Regions from separate parts of the Kitasatospora sp. CB02891 genome, predicted to be linked through region 2. Evidence: riboswitches for the same ligand, from Rfam matches in the RefSeq annotation. Region 2 holds a riboswitch; the other holds the start of a gene.
What was found. Region 2 has a riboswitch for thiamine pyrophosphate ahead of CG736_RS29310 (cytosine permease). Riboswitches for the same ligand answer to the same signal wherever they lie in the genome.
Positions count from the first base shown of each region.

Region 1: it holds a riboswitch for thiamine pyrophosphate, as region 2 does, so the genes downstream of both, thiO (glycine oxidase ThiO) here and CG736_RS29310 (cytosine permease) in region 2, are expected to answer to the same signal.

Region 1 is NZ_NNBO01000003.1:508,134-515,397, forward strand. Features, by position in the region: gene pknB (Stk1 family PASTA domain-containing Ser/Thr kinase) at 1-1,236, opposite strand, end outside; gene CG736_RS11050 (hypothetical protein) at 1,280-1,627, opposite strand; gene CG736_RS11055 (thiazole synthase) at 1,683-2,474, opposite strand; gene thiS (sulfur carrier protein ThiS) at 2,476-2,685, opposite strand; gene thiO (glycine oxidase ThiO) at 2,682-3,842, opposite strand; TPP riboswitch at 3,837-3,949, opposite strand; gene CG736_RS11070 (NAD(P)/FAD-dependent oxidoreductase) at 3,998-5,203, shown strand; gene CG736_RS11075 (Rv2175c family DNA-binding protein) at 5,225-5,590, shown strand; gene thiE (thiamine phosphate synthase) at 5,587-6,234, shown strand; gene CG736_RS11085 (VanZ family protein) at 6,313-6,939, shown strand; gene CG736_RS11090 (polyprenyl synthetase family protein) at 6,940-7,264, opposite strand, start outside.
Region 2 is NZ_NNBO01000016.1:91,736-98,999, reverse strand. Features, by position in the region: gene CG736_RS29340 (FAD-binding oxidoreductase) at 1-202, opposite strand, end outside; gene CG736_RS29335 (hypothetical protein) at 308-529, shown strand; gene CG736_RS29330 (hypothetical protein) at 611-2,083, shown strand; gene CG736_RS29325 (NUDIX hydrolase) at 2,088-2,651, shown strand; tRNA gene CG736_RS29320 (tRNA-Ser) at 2,720-2,805, opposite strand; gene CG736_RS29315 (S1C family serine protease) at 2,868-4,580, opposite strand; TPP riboswitch at 4,822-4,973, shown strand; gene CG736_RS29310 (cytosine permease) at 4,964-6,322, shown strand; gene CG736_RS29305 (glycerophosphodiester phosphodiesterase) at 6,469-7,264, shown strand, end outside.

The sequences.
Region 1 (7,264 bases), on a different contig from region 2:
CTCGCTGAACGCGCCGTGCAGGCCCTGCTTGTCCAGCACCGTGACGGCCTGCTGCCGGCTCTGCCCCAGCACGCTCGGCACCGTCGCGTACACCGCGCTGGACAGCGTGTACGTCACGCCGCCGACCAGCAGCAGCACCACCAGCACCACCGCCGACCAGATCAGCGGGGTGCGGCTGCGCCGACGCGCGGCGCGGCGGCGGCGCGGCGGAAGGTCCTCGTCCACCGGGCGGACCGGCGGCAGCAGCTCCGGCGGGACGTCCAGCACGCTGGTGCGCTCCAGGCCCGGCGGGGCGCTGATCACCGCGGTCGCCTCGCCCGGGCCGAACTGCGGGGTGGGCCGGCCGGACGCCGGCGGCTCCGCGTCCAACTGCGCGGCCGGCAGCGTGCGGCGCACCCGCTGCACCGCCGCCAGCAGCTCCACCGCGTCCCACGGCCGGGCCTGCGGGTCGCGGGCGGTGGCGGCGGCGACCAGCGCGTCCAGCTCCCGGCCCACCGCGGGGGCGGTGCGGGACGGCGCGGGGACGTCCTCGTGCAGGTGGCGGTACATCACCTGGGCGGCGTTCTCGCCGGTGTGCGGCTTCGCGCCGGTCAGCATCTCGTACAGCAGGATGCCCGCCGCGTAGACGTCGACCCGCTGGTCGGCGGGCGCGTTCTGGCTGATCTGCTCCGGCGCCAGGTACGAGACGGTGCCGAGCAGTTGGCCCGCCTCGGTGGCGGCGGTGGTGCTCGAATCGGCGGCGCCCATGATCCGGACCAGGCCGAAGTCCGCGACCTTCACCAGCCCGTTGTCGGTGATCAGCACGTTCTCCGGCTTCACGTCCCGGTGCACCAGCCCGGCCCGGTGCGCCGCGCCGAGCGCCGCCAGCACCGGCTCCAGGACGTCCAGCGCCGCCCGCACCGAGAGCGCGCCGCGGTCGCGCAGCAGGTCGCGCAGGGTGCGGCCGGGGACGTACTCCATCGCCATGAACACCGCGCGCGGATCCGCGCCCTGGTCCAGCACGTTGACCACATTGGGGTGCGCGAGCCGGGCCACCGCCTTCGCCTCGCGGATGAACCGCGCCGTGAAGTCGGCGTCGCCCGCCAGCGAAGGGTGCATCACCTTCAGTGCGACGGCGCGGTCGAGACGGGTGTCGGTGCCGCGGTAGACGGTCGACATGCCGCCGACGGCGATCCGCTGCTCGACCCGGTAGCGCCCGTCGAGCAGCACGCCGAGCAGAGGGTCGCCTATGGTCATGTCCACCCGAGGAGTCTAGGGGCCGAGTCGCCCGAATCGGTCATCACGACCGGAGCGCCGACACGGCGATCGGGGCGAGCAGCGCGCCGACGAGCAGCAGGTGGCCGATCAGCGCGCCCAGGCCGGCCCGGCTCAGCCGCCGCAGGCGGCCCGCGTCGCGCCCGGCGCCGACCGCGCCGACGGCGGCGCAGACCAGCACCGGGAGCAGCAGCAGCCCGGAGAGCCGCACCGCGCCGTTGCGCGGGGCGTCGCGTCCGGCCGTCTCCAGGCCCGGGGCGAGGTGGGTGAACTGCCAGACCAGCCACAGCAGCGCGCCGGTCAGCAGCGCCGCCGCCGCGCAGAACACCACCGCGCCCACCAGGTCGGCCCGGTTCCGTCGTGCCTGTGCCATGCGCACCCCCTCGGCCCGAGGACGCGCCGGGGCGCCCGGCGGTTCGGGCGCGCCGTCAGAACGCCGGGCGCTCCCGGGTGTCGGCCAGGCCGGCGGTGGGGGAGGAGGCCTCGGCGTAGTAGCGGCGCGGGATCCGGCCGGCCCGGTGGGCGAGGCGGCCGGCCTCGACGGCGCGGCGCATCGCGTCGGCCATCAGCACCGGATCCTGGGCGCGGGTCACGGCGGACGCCAGCATCACGGCGGAGCAGCCGAGTTCCATCGCCAGGGCGACGTCGCTGGCGGTGCCCGCACCCGCGTCGAGCACCACCGGGACGTTCGCGGACTCCACGATCAGCTGGAAGTTGTGCGGGTTGCGGATGCCCAGGCCGGAGCCGATCGGCGAGCCCAGCGGCATGATCGCCGCGCAGCCGACGTCCTCCAGCTTGCGGGCCAGCACCGGGTCGTCGTTGGTGTACGGCAGCACGGTGAAGCCGTCGTCGACCAAGGTCTCGGCGGCGTCCAGGAGTTCGATCGGGTCGGGCAGCAGGGTGCGCTCGTCGGCGATCACCTCCAGCTTCACCCAGTCGGTGCCGAGCGCCTCGCGGGCGAGGCGGGCGGTGAGCACGGCCTCGCCGGCGGTGTAGCAGCCGGCCGTGTTCGGGAGGATCCGGATGCCGTTGCGGGCCAGCACCTCCAGCACCGAGCCCTGGGTAGCGGTGTTGACCCGGCGCATCGCCACCGTGGTCAGTTCGGTGCCGGAGACCCGCAGCGCCTGCTCCAGCACGTCCAGGCTGGGCGCGCCGCCGGTGCCCATGATCAGGCGGGAGGCGAAGGCGGTGTCGCCGATGGTCAGCAGGTCGTCGGCCATCTCAGCCTCCCTGCACGGCGGTGAGGATCTCCACCCGGTCGCCCGCCAGCAGCGCCGTGGTCGGCCACGAACTGCGCGGCACCACGGCCTCGTTGACGGCGGCGGCGACGCCGGTGTTGGCGGCGGACACCTCGGCGACCACCGCGTCCAGGGTGGTGGCTTCGGGCAGTGTGCGGGGTTCGCCGTTGACGGTCAGGGCGACGGTGTTCATGCGGGCACCTCGGTGCGGAAGCGGTCGGGGGTGAAGTCGGTCGCCAGCGGGGAGAGTTCGCCGGTGGCCAGGTAGTCGGCGAGCAGGTCGGCGGTGACCGGGGTGAGCAGCACGCCGTTGCGGTAGTGCCCGGTGGCGGCGGCCAGGCCGGGCAGTGCGGTCGGGCCGAGCAGCGGCGCGTTGTCGGGCGAGCCCGGCCGCAGCCCCGCGTTGGTCTCCACCAGCGGCAACTCGGTGATGCCGGGCACGAGTTCGTGCGCGTCCCGGAGCAGCTCGTACACGCCGCCCGCGGTGACGGTGGTGTCGTGGCCCATCTCCTCGGTGGTCGCGCCGATCACCAACTCGCCGTCGGCGCGCGGCACCAGGTACAGGTGCTGCCCGCGCACCACGGCGCGCACGTTGCGGGACAGGAACGGCGCGTACAGCTTCGGGATCCGCAGCCGCACCACCTGCCCCTTCACCGGGCGGATCGCCGGCAGCACCCCGTCCGGCAGGCCCGGCAGCAGGTGGCTGCGGGAGCCGGCCGCCAGCACCGTCCGTCCGGCGGTCAGTTGCTCGCCCGTCAACAGCCGCACGCCGATGGCCCGGTCGCCGTCGGCCCCGTCGCGGTCGACCAGCAGTTCGGCGGCCTGGGTGCGGTGGAAGGCGACGCCCAGCAGCTTGCAGGCCGCGACCAGCGCGGCGGCGAGGCGGCGGCCGTCCACCTGGTGGTCCTCGGCGACGTGCAGGCCGCCGCGTACGCCCGGGGCCAGCATCGGCTCCAGCCGCCGGCACTCCCGGCCGGTCAGCCACTGCGACTCCAGGCCCAGCCGGCCGTGGAAGGCGTGCAGTTCGCGCAGCTCCTCGCGGTCGTCGGAGTCCAGCGCGACGGCCAGCGTGCCGGTGCGGCGGTAGCCGGTGTCCAGGCCGGTCAGCTCGGTCAGCTCGGCCGCGAACGCGCCGTAGCGCTCGTTCGACGCCATGCCCAGGCGCAGCAACGGCTCCTCGCCGTACTGGAGTTCGGTGACCGGCGCGAGCATCCCGGCGGCGACCTGCGCCGCGCCGCCGCCCGGCGACGGGTCCACCACCGCGACGCTCAGCCCGCGCTGCGCGGTGCGCCAGGCGACGCCGAGGCCGATGATGCCGCCGCCGATCACCAGCACGTCGGTAGGTGCCACAGCACTTCTTCTCCCTTCGCCGGCATGACCCGGATCAGGTTCGGACGGTCGCGGGCCGCCACAGCCCGCCTCTCAGCCCGGTGCGCCGGGCTCCCGTGATGAGGTAGTCCCTCCACTTTAACGCCGGTGCCCGCAGCGGCCGCAGGCCGGTTAGGGTGGACGCCGTGGCTGAGCTGAGGGCAACGGACCGGGTCGTCGTGGTCGGGGCGGGCATGGCGGGCGCACAGGCCGCCCTGAACCTGCGGCAGGGCGGCTGGCAGGGCGCCGTCACCCTGGTCGGCGAGGAACTCCACCTGCCGTACGACCGGCCGCCGCTCTCCAAGAACGTGCTGCTCGGCAAGGCCGACGCCACCGCCTTCGAGATCGACTGGAGCGGCCTCGGCGTCGACCTGCTCACCGGCCACCGGGCCACCGGCCTGAACGCCGGCGTGCTGCACACCGATCGCGCCGAACTCCCGTACCACGCCCTGGTGATCGCCACCGGTGCCGACCCCCGCACGCTGCCGGGCCTGCCCGGCGCCCGCACCCTGCGCACCGTCGACGACGCGCACGCGCTGCGCGCCGCGCTCACCCCCGGCAAGCGGATCGTGCTGGTCGGCGCGGGCTGGATCGGCGCCGAGACCGCCACCGTCGCCCGCGCCCTCGGCTGCCACGTCACCGTCGTCGAGGCCGCCGCCACCCCGCTGGCCGGGGCGCTGCCCGCCGAACTCGGCACGCTGATGACCGAGTGGTACGCCGCCGCCGGCGTCGAACTGCGCTGCGGCGTCGGCGTCGCCGGGGCCGCCGACGGCGGGGTGCTGCTCGCCGACGGCACCCACCTGCCCGCCGACGAGGTGGTGGTCGGCATCGGCGCCCGCCCCGCCACCGGCTGGCTCGCCGGCAGCCCGCTCGCCCTCGACCCCGACGGCACGATCCCGGTCGACGACCGCCTGCGCACCGCGCTGCCCGGCGTCTGGGCGGCCGGCGACTGCGTCTCCTACCCGTCCGCCCGGTTCGGCGCCCGGCTGGCCGTCCAGCACTGGGACCACGCCCTGCACTCCGGCGGCACCGTCGCCGCCTCCGTGCTCGGCGCCCTGGACGCGCCCTACGACCCCGTCCCGTACTTCTGGTCCGAGCAGTTCGACCGCATGGTGCAGTACGCCGGCCGGCACGCCGGGGCCGACCACCTGCTGTGGCGGGGCTCCCCGTCCGGCCGGGACTGGTCGGTGCTGTGGCTGCGCGACGGCGCGCTGGTCGCCCTGCTGGCCGTGGACCGGCCGCGCGACCTGGCGCAGGGCCGCCGCCTGATCGAACGCGGCACGGTGCTCGACCCGGAGCTCGCGGCCGATCCGGCCGTCCAGCTGAAGGCGGCCACCCGCTAGCGGATGGGTAGGCTGGGTGCCGTGAGCAAGATTGATCCCAAGATTGACGCCCTGGTCCCTGCGTGGCTGTACCTGCCCGACATCTCGGAGCGGTGGGGCGTGGTGATCACCGAGGTCCGCGACATGGTGAGGAACCGCACCCTGTTGGCCGTCCGCCGCGGCGAGAACAACTCCCTCCAGGTGCCCGCCGACTTCATCGAGGACGACGGCCCGGTCAAGCACCTGGTCGGCACCCTCACGGTGCTCCGCGACTGCGGCTTCTCCGACCAGGAGATCCTGGAGTGGATGTTCACCGAGGACCCGTCGCTGCCCGGCAGCCCGATCCAGGCGCTGCGCGAGAACCGCGGCACCGAGGTCAAGCGCCGCGCCCAGGCCCTGGCGCTGTGACCAGCCCGGTGGCAGCCCGTCAGCAGCTCGCCGACGCGAAGCTCTACCTGTGCACCGACGCCCGGCGCGAGCAGGGCGACCTGGCCGACTTCCTGGACGCCGTGCTGGCCGGCGGCGTCGACATCGTCCAGCTCCGGGACAAGAACCTGGAGGCCCGCCAGGAGCTCGACTACCTGGAGGTCTTCGCGGACGCGGCCCAGCGGCACGGCAAGCTGCTGGCCGTCAACGACCGCGCCGACGTCGCCTTCGGCGCCCGCCCCGACGTGCTGCACCTCGGGCAGGACGACCTGCCGGTGGCCGTCGCCCGGGCCATCCTCGGCGAGGACGTCCTGATCGGACGCTCCTGCCACGCCGAGACCGAAGTGGACGCGGCGATCACCGAGCCCGGCGTCGACTACTTCTGCACCGGCCCGGTCTGGCCCACCCCCACCAAGCCCGGCCGCCACGCCCCCGGCCTCGACCTCGTCCGCTACGCGGCCGCCGCCGACCCGGCCCGACCCTGGTTCGCGATCGGCGGCATCGACCACGACAACCTCGACCAGGTCCTGGCCGCCGGCGCCACCCGCATCGTGGTCGTCCGGGCCCTCACGGCCGCCGAGGACCCGGGCGCGGCGGCGGCGCAACTGGCTGCGCGCCTGCGGTAGGCAGGTGGGTGACCGATCGCCCCTGGTTCCGCACCCTCACCGGGAACCGTTGGCGGCTCTGGTGGCCTCCGTGCAGTCGTGAACCCCGAATTCCGTGCCCGCCGGGCCGTGCTGCTCGCCCCGGCCGTCCTTCTCGCTGCGGCCGTCGCGTTCGTCGCGCAGCGACCGTTGCATCACCGTGCCGGGTGGCAGCCGTGGCTCGGGACGGTCAATGCGGCGGTGTTCTGGTCGCTGGTCGCGTTGCCGCTGTCGGCGGGGCTGGTGTGGGTGCTGGCCCGGCGGCGGGGCGACCGGGGGTGGGGGCGGTCGTTCGCCGAGGTCGCCGTGGTGCACGGGACGGTTCCGTGGGTCTGGATGATTCTGCTGCCGGGCCCGGGGGCGGGTGTCGCACCCCGGCGGGTCAGCCTGCTGCCGTTGCGGGACCTGTACGAGGTCCTCACCCAGGGCACGCCGGTCACCGCGGTGGTGCAGATCGGCGGCAATCTGCTGGTGTTCGCGGCGCTCGGCTTCTTCGCGCCGGTGCGGTTCCGTGCGCTGGCGTCCGTGCCCCGGATGCTGGCGCTCGGTGCGGCCTGCTCGGTGCTGGTGGAGACCGCCCAGTACGTGCTGTGGCTGGACCGCGTCTCCTCGGTGGACGACGTCCTGCTGAACGCCACCGGCGCCGGGCTGGCCGCACTCGCCTCCCGGCGGTGGTGGGCCCGCTGATCAGTACTTGCGCACCGTCGCCGCGTCCGCCAGCGCCTGGAGCACTTCGCGGGTCGGGCCGTCGGCGATCGGCGCGTTGCGCAGGGCGGTCAGCGCTTCGGTGAGCAGCCGGTCGATGCGGGCCTCGACGATCGCCGGGGCGCCGCTGGCGGAGATCAGGTCGCGCAGCTCGGCCACCTCGTCCGCGGTGAGGTCGGGCGCGCCGAGGCGGGCGTCCAGGGTCTGGGCGTCGATCTCCGACAGGCCGCGCATGGCGTGCGCGACCAGCAGGGTGCGCTTGCCCTCGCGGAGGTCGTCGCCGGCCGGCTTTCCGGTGACCTCCGGG
Region 2 (7,264 bases):
GCACCACCGGGACGCGCAGTTCGGTCGCGGTGCGCATCACGAACTGCACCTGTTCGACCGTCTCCGGGAAGACCAGCACCGCCGGCTCGCCCGCGTCGCAGAATCCCGCCATGTCGCGGGCGTACGCGCCCGTGACGTCCGGGTCCACCGCGACGGCGCCGTCCGGCAGTCCCGCGCGCAGCCGTTCGACCAACTCACCCACGACAACCTCCACTCGTTCCGCCCGCACTCTCCTCCCCCGTCCGGCCCCGGGCAAGCGTCGCCGCCCCCTGTCGGGCTGTCGGTCGGTTCGGGCACCCTGGTACCCATGCGCGCACCCCGTGTCCAGTGCCCCGCCTGCGACCGCCCGGTCGCCCTGATGCCCACCCGCCGCACCGGCTACGGCGTCATCCACGACCACAAGCGCGACCGCCGCTCGCTACAGCTGTGCGACGGCAGCATGCGCCAACTCCCGCTCAGCGACGCCGCCCTGTGGCAGGACGCGCTCCCCGGGCTGCCCGCCCCGGACGGGCCGCCGACGCTGTTCTGACGGCCCGTCGGTCCGGGGCTGGTCAGCGCCGGACGCCGCAGGTAGCGTCCCGGTGCGACGGTTCGTCCTGGGGGGCACGGCATGGCGTACGACGGCGGCAGGCAGTACCAGTACCTGGAGTCGCTCGACTCGGCCCGGACGGCCGGGCCCGGGGACGGCCGGGGCGAGGAGCTGCAGCTGCAGATCTTCACCGAGGTGCTGCTGACGCTGGCGCTCGGCCGCGAGGTGGTCGTCCCGCAGTCGTTCGCCTTCGACTCGTTCGGGTTCCACCGGGTCGCGGCCACCGTCCTGCGCGCCAGGGACAGCAGCGCACCGGGCGAACACCCGTTCCGGCTCCACCTGTTCGGGGCGCGCTCGTACGAGGAGGCGGTGGCGGGCATGCTCGCCAGGACGGTCGATCCGGCCGGCCCGTTCCTGAGCCTCCTGCTGCCCGAGCTCAGCGACCCCGCCGCCCACGGCCTCGACCCCGGCGAGGTGCGGGAACAGGCCGCCGACTTCGACCGGCTGCTGAGCGCCGAATGGCTCGACCCGGAACGGGCCGACGGGCTGGCGGTGGTCCGCGACGAGTTCCGGCACCTCCCCCGGGTGGCGGCCCGGCCGCCCGCCCGGCTGTACGCCCTCGGCGAGCTGGTGGTCGCCGCCGTCGACCCGGCCTCGCCGATGGGACGGGCAGTGGCCGACCTGCCCGAGCCGTACCGGGAGGTGCACGCCACGCTGGCCACCGCGATCCGCCGCCTCGGCGTCGACCGGCCGCAGGCCTTCCACCACCGCAGCCGGTTGCGGCTGGCCCGGCCGTGGCCCGGCGACGCCGCCGGACGGACCCCCGAGGAGATCGTCGGCGGGCCGGAGACCCTCGGCCTGGTGGTCGAGTTCGTCGACACCCTCTACAACCTGACCGTGGTCGACTCCATCGGCGTCGCCGACACCACTCTCAGCACCGGCCAGGGCCTCGACGACGCCCGACTGGCCGCCCGCGCCGCCGCCCAGGAACTCGCCCTCGCCCAGTACCGCCACCGAGCCGGGCAGACCCGCCCGGAGACGGACCGGGCCGGCTCGGGACCGCTGTTCGAGATCAGGCTCGGCGCGGCGGCCGGCCTCGCCGACGACCGGGTGCGCGCCCGGATGGCGGCGCTGCGCACCGACGCCGGCGACGCGATCGCCGCCCTGATGCAGGCCCGCGCCGAGCGCGGCCGCACTGCCAAGTCGCCGTTCTGGAAGGGCATCGAGCGGTTGCGGACGGCCGAGGACCCGCTCGCCGCGCGCAAGGCGCTGGACGCCCACCTGGCCCGGGTCGCCGCCGTCCTCGGCGACCGGACCGGGCTGGCCCCGATCGGCGGGTTCGCGATCGAACTGGTGCTCACCGCCGCGGGCGCGGTCGGCCCCGCGCTGGCCACCGAGGTGTGGCGGCTGCCCGGGCTGGTCGGCTACCCGGCGATGGCGGCCGGCGCGGTCGGCAACGTCCTGTACCGCAAGAGCAAGGACAGCCTGGCGCGCCGGCTCTCCAGCAGACGGCTGGCCTGCGCGCTGGGACGAGTCGTCGACCTGAGGAGCTGACACGGTGACAGATCCCGAGCACCCGGACGCCATCCGCCGCACCCGGGAGGTGCTCGCCTACCGCAACCGCTTCGTCGACGTCTACGACGACGAGGTCGCCTTCCCGAGCGGCTCCGCCGGCCGCTACCTGAGGATCCGTCACCGTGCCGAGGGCCTCGGCGTGGTGGTGCTCCCCGTCCACGGCGAGCTCGTCGGGCTGGTCCGCACCTACCGCTACCCGCTCGGCCGCCCCCAGTGGGGCCTGCCCCGCGGCTTCGCCCATAACGCCGACCCGCTGGTCACCGCGCGCGCCGAACTGCACGAGGAACTCGGCGTCCCCGACGCCGAGTTCCACCTCCTCGGCACCATGACCCCCGACTCCGGCCTGCTCGCCGGCGCCGTCGCCGTCGTCCACGCCACCGTCCCCGACCCCGTCCCCACCGGCGCCCCCCGCGACCCCGACGAAGTCGTCGAGACCCGCTGGCTCCCCCTCCCCGACCTCCACCACTGGATCACCACCGGCCGCCTCGACGACGGCATGACCCTCGCCGCCCTCACCCTCGCCCGCGCCCACGGCCGCCTCCCCTGACGCACCGTCACCCGCGAACGCCGAACGGCCCCCGACCGGAGGTACAGGTCGGGGGCCGTTCTCAGGCGCGGAGGGTGTGGGATTTGAACCCACGGTGGCGCGAAGCCACGACAGTTTTCAAGACTGGTCCCTTAGGCCGCTCGGGCAACCCTCCTCGGCGGAGGCCAGCCTAACGGGTCGGGGCGGGTTCGGTGCACACCGTTCCGGTGGGGTGGGTCAGTTGTCGCCCTTGCGTTCGCCGAGGGTGACGGTGGTCTTGGCGGCCTTGCCGTCGCGGGTGTACTCGACCTCGACCTTCTCGCCGGGCTTGTGCGTCCAGATCTCGCTGACCAGGGTCGGGCCGCTGTCGATGGCGATGCCGCCGAGCTTGGTGATGACGTCGCCGGCCTTCAGGCCGGCCTGGTCGGCGGGGCCGCCGGGGGTGACGGCGGGGGTGTCGCGGACCGGGGCGGTGGCGATCTGGGCGCCGTCGCCGCGGTAGTCGTCGTTGCGCAGGACGCCGAGGATCGCGTAGACCGGCGTGCCGTCCTTGATCAGGGTCTGGGCGACCCACTTGGCCTGGTTGATCGGGATGGCGAAGCCGAGACCGATGGAGCCGGCCCGGCCGGAGCCGCTGGTGTTGGACTGGATCGCCGAGTTGATGCCGATGACCGAGCCGGAGCCGTCCAGCAGCGGGCCGCCGGAGTTGCCGGGGTTGATCGAGGCGTCGGTCTGCAGGGCGTTCATGTACGAGGACTGGGCGCCGGTCTCGTCGCCGGAGGCGACCGGGCGGTCCTTGGCGGAGATGATGCCGGTGGTGACGGTGCCTTCGAGGCCGTAGGGCGCGCCGATGGCGATGGTGGCGTCGCCGATGGCGACCTTGTCGGAGTCGCCGAGCGGCAGCGGGACGAGCTTGTCCTTGGGCGGGTTCTCCAGGCGGATGACCGCGACGTCGTAGCCCTCGGCGCGGCCGACCACGGACGCGTCGTAGGAGGAGCCGTCGGAGAACTTGACGGTGAGCTTGCCGCCCTTGGCCGCGGGCGCGACCACGTGGTTGTTGGTCAGGATGTGGCCCTCGGTGTCGAAGACGAATCCGGTGCCGGTGCCGGACTCGCTGGAGTTCGAGGCCTTGATGGTGACGGTGGACGGCAGCGCCTTGGCGGCGATCCCGGCGACGGACTCGGGAGCCCGGTCCAGGTTCTGGTGGGTGTTGCCGACGGTGACGGTGGTGCTGCTGTGGCTGGCGCCGGTGCCGCCGCTGCCGCCCTTGTCGGAGACGGACGCGCCGATCGCGCCGCCGGCCAGGCCGGCCACCAGGGCGACCGCCGCGACCAGGGCGACGAATCCGCCGCGCTTGCCCTTGCCGGACCCGCCGGGGGCGGGCTGCGGGCTGCCCCACGGCGCACCCGGTTCGCCCGGTCCGCCGACACCGCCGGTGCCGCCGGACGGGTGGCCCCAGCCGCCCACCGGGTGGCCGGCGCCGAACGGGTGCTGCGGCTCGCCGGGGACGCCGGGCGCACCCGGGGCGCCGGGCGCACCGGCCTGGGCGAGCGGCGGCACGGCCGGGACGGCCGCGGTCGGCGCGTAGGGGTTGACCGGTGCGTCGGCGGCGGGCTGCGCGTAGGGGCCGGCCGGTGCGGCGACGCTGCCGTACGGGTTCTGGAACGGCGGCGGCGCGTCCACCGGGGCGGCGGGCGGGGCGGCCGGCGCCCCGGGCACCTTCCCGAGCTGCATGGTCTCGTCGGGGGCCGGCGCGGCGGGCACCTTCCCGAGCTGCATCGTCCCGTCGGAGACCGGCGCGGCCGGGGCCGCCGGCAGCACCGGCGGCGGCGCGTCGAGGTAGGCGGGAGCGGGCGCGGGCGTCCCGGAGCCGGCGGAGGCCGCCTCGGTGCCGGTGGCCGCGGGGGCCTTCTCCGGCGGGGTGGTACCACTCGCGTGCTCGGTGCTCACGGACGACCTCCATCGCTGACAGAATCTTGGGCCGCGGTCCGTCGCGCCGGCGGCGCGGCCACAGCCTCGGGGCACAGTTTTTCCTATGCCGGATTCGGACACCGTAAGCGGGCCCCTGAAGAAATCATGAGAAGCCTTAGGCCTCGCTGACATGCACATCAGTGGTCCCGCGGTGCGGACGCCGATCCCCCCGGCCTTGGCGTTCCCCAGCCCGGAGGCTAGCCTGTCGCTCCTGTAAACCGAAGAACGTCGCGGGAGCTTGGACCAGCCAGGCTGAGAGTGCGCCGGATCGACCGTAGGGCATGGCGGTGACGCCGCCCCGGTCGAGGGGGCGCTGACCGCCTGAACCTGTCCGGATAATGCCGGCGTAGGGAGTATCGGCCATGACGGCTGTTCCGTCTGCCCAAATTTCCGATCATGAGGCTGCCGCGCGGGCCGAGGCCCCGCTGACCCTCGACACGGCGCCGCCGCGCACCCTGGACTTCCGGGCGCTGTTCGCCCTGTGGGCCAACCTCGGGGTGAGCCTGATCGGCTTCACCAGCGCCGCGACGGTGCTGGGCAAGCAGGGCCACGAGCTGGGCTTCACCGCGGCGGTGACGGCGATCGTGGCGGGCACCGCGATCGGCACCGCGATGCTGGCGGTGGCGGCCCTGGTGGGCGCCCGCACGGGTGCGCCGGCGATGGCGGTGCTGCGCGGCCTGTTCGGCACCCGGCTGTCGTACGTGCCGACGGTGCTGAACATCCTCCAGTGCGTCGGCTGGGGCGTGTACGAGCTGACGGTGATCGCCTGGGGCGCCCAGACGGTGGCCGGCACCGAGGGCTGGCGCTGGCTGTTCGTGCTGCTGGCGGGCGTGCTGACGACGGTGCTGACGATCTGGCCGCTGGGCGCGATCGCGGTGCTGCGCAAGTACGTGGCGGTCGCGGTCGGCGTGGCGATGGTCTACTTCACGGTGCAGTTCGCCCGGCTGGGCTTCCCGGACCCGGGCGCGGGCAACTGGGACGGCTTCCTGTCGGCGACGGACGCGGTGATCGCGGTGTCGATCTCGTTCGTGCCGCTGGCCGCCGACTACACCCGGCACGCCCGCAGCTCGGCGAAGGCGTTCTGGGGGACGTTCTCCGGCTACACGGTGGCCCAGGTCTGGTGCTACGTGCTGGGCGTGGTGGCGCTGCTGCAGTCCGGCGGCGACCCGGACAAGATCCTCGGCTCGTTCACCGGCGTGGCCGCGGGCTGGGCGTTCCTGCTGGTGCTGGTGCTGCGCGAGTCGGACCAGTCGTTCGCGAACGTGTACTCGACGGCGATGTCGATCCACAACCTGTGGCCGAAGGTGGACCGGCGGGTGCTGACCGGCGGCATCGGCGTGCTGGTGACGGTGCTGGCGCTGCGGATCAAGGAGTTCACCGAGTCGTACTACGCGTTCCTCGGCCTGATCGGATCGGTGTTCGTGCCGCTGTTCGCGGTGCTGGCGGTGGACTACTTCCTCGGCGCGGGCCGGCGCGGCTGGAACCTGACGCAGGACGCCCCGGCGCGCTGGGTGATGCTGCTGCCGTGGGCACTGGGCTTCGCGGTGTACCAGTTCCTGGCGCCGACGGCGGTGGCCGGCTGGTGGACCGACCTGTGGGCGAAGGCGCAGGAGGCGGTGCACTTCACCCCGCAGGCGTGGAGCTCGGCCTCGTTGTTCTCGTTCCTGGTGGCGGCCCTGGCGACCGGCGCGGTGACGGCCCTGGAACGCCGGCAGGCCTGACCGCCCGCGGGCGTCCGACGGGCTGACGGTCCGCGGGCGTCCGACGGGCTGACGGTCCGCCAGCCGTTCGCCCCCGGGGAGCTGTTCACCGGAGCGTTGCCGTGCCGGAAGCGGGCCGTCATCCGGTGCCGCGTAGGGTGGTTGACGTGAACACCCAGCACAGCGCCTCGGCCCCGCTCCCCGCTCCGATCGACCGCTCGTCGGTCAAGGTGATCGCCCACCGCGGGTCCTCCGCGGCCCTCCCGGAGCACACCGAGGAGGCGTACCGGCAGGCGCTGGAGGAGGGCGCGGACGGGCTGGAGTGCGACGTCCGGGTCACCGCCGACGGGCAGCTGGTGTGCGTGCACGACCGGACGGTGGGCCGCACCTCCGACGGGCAGGGCGTGGTGTCGACCATGACGCTGGCTCAGCTGTCCGAGCTGGACTTCGGTTCGTGGAAGCACCCGGAGCAGCCGCAGCGCAGCTCGGTGCTCACCCTGGAGCGGCTGCTGGAGCTGGTCGCGGACACCGGGCGGCGGGTGGAGCTGGCGATCGAGACCAAGCACCCGGTGCGGTACGCGGGCCGGGTGGAGTCCGAGCTGCTGCGGGTGCTGGGCCGCTTCGGTCTGCTGCCGGCCGCGCCGGAGGAGTCCACGGTGCGGGTGATGAGCTTCTCGGAGCTGGCCCTGCACCGGGTCCGCCGGGCCGCCCCGGCGGTGCCCCGGGTGTACCTGTGGGAGCGCTCGGTGCCGCTGCTGGGCCGGACCAGGTCGCTGCCGGGCGGGGCGTCGATCGCCGGCCCGGGCATCTCGCTGGTGCGCCGCGACCCGGGCATGGTGACGGCGCTGCGCCGGGCCGGGCACCGGGTGCACGTGTGGACGGTGGACCGCCCGGAGGACGTCGAACTCTGCCTGGAGCTCGGCGTGGAGGCGCTGATCACCAACCGACCGGCGGACGTGCTGG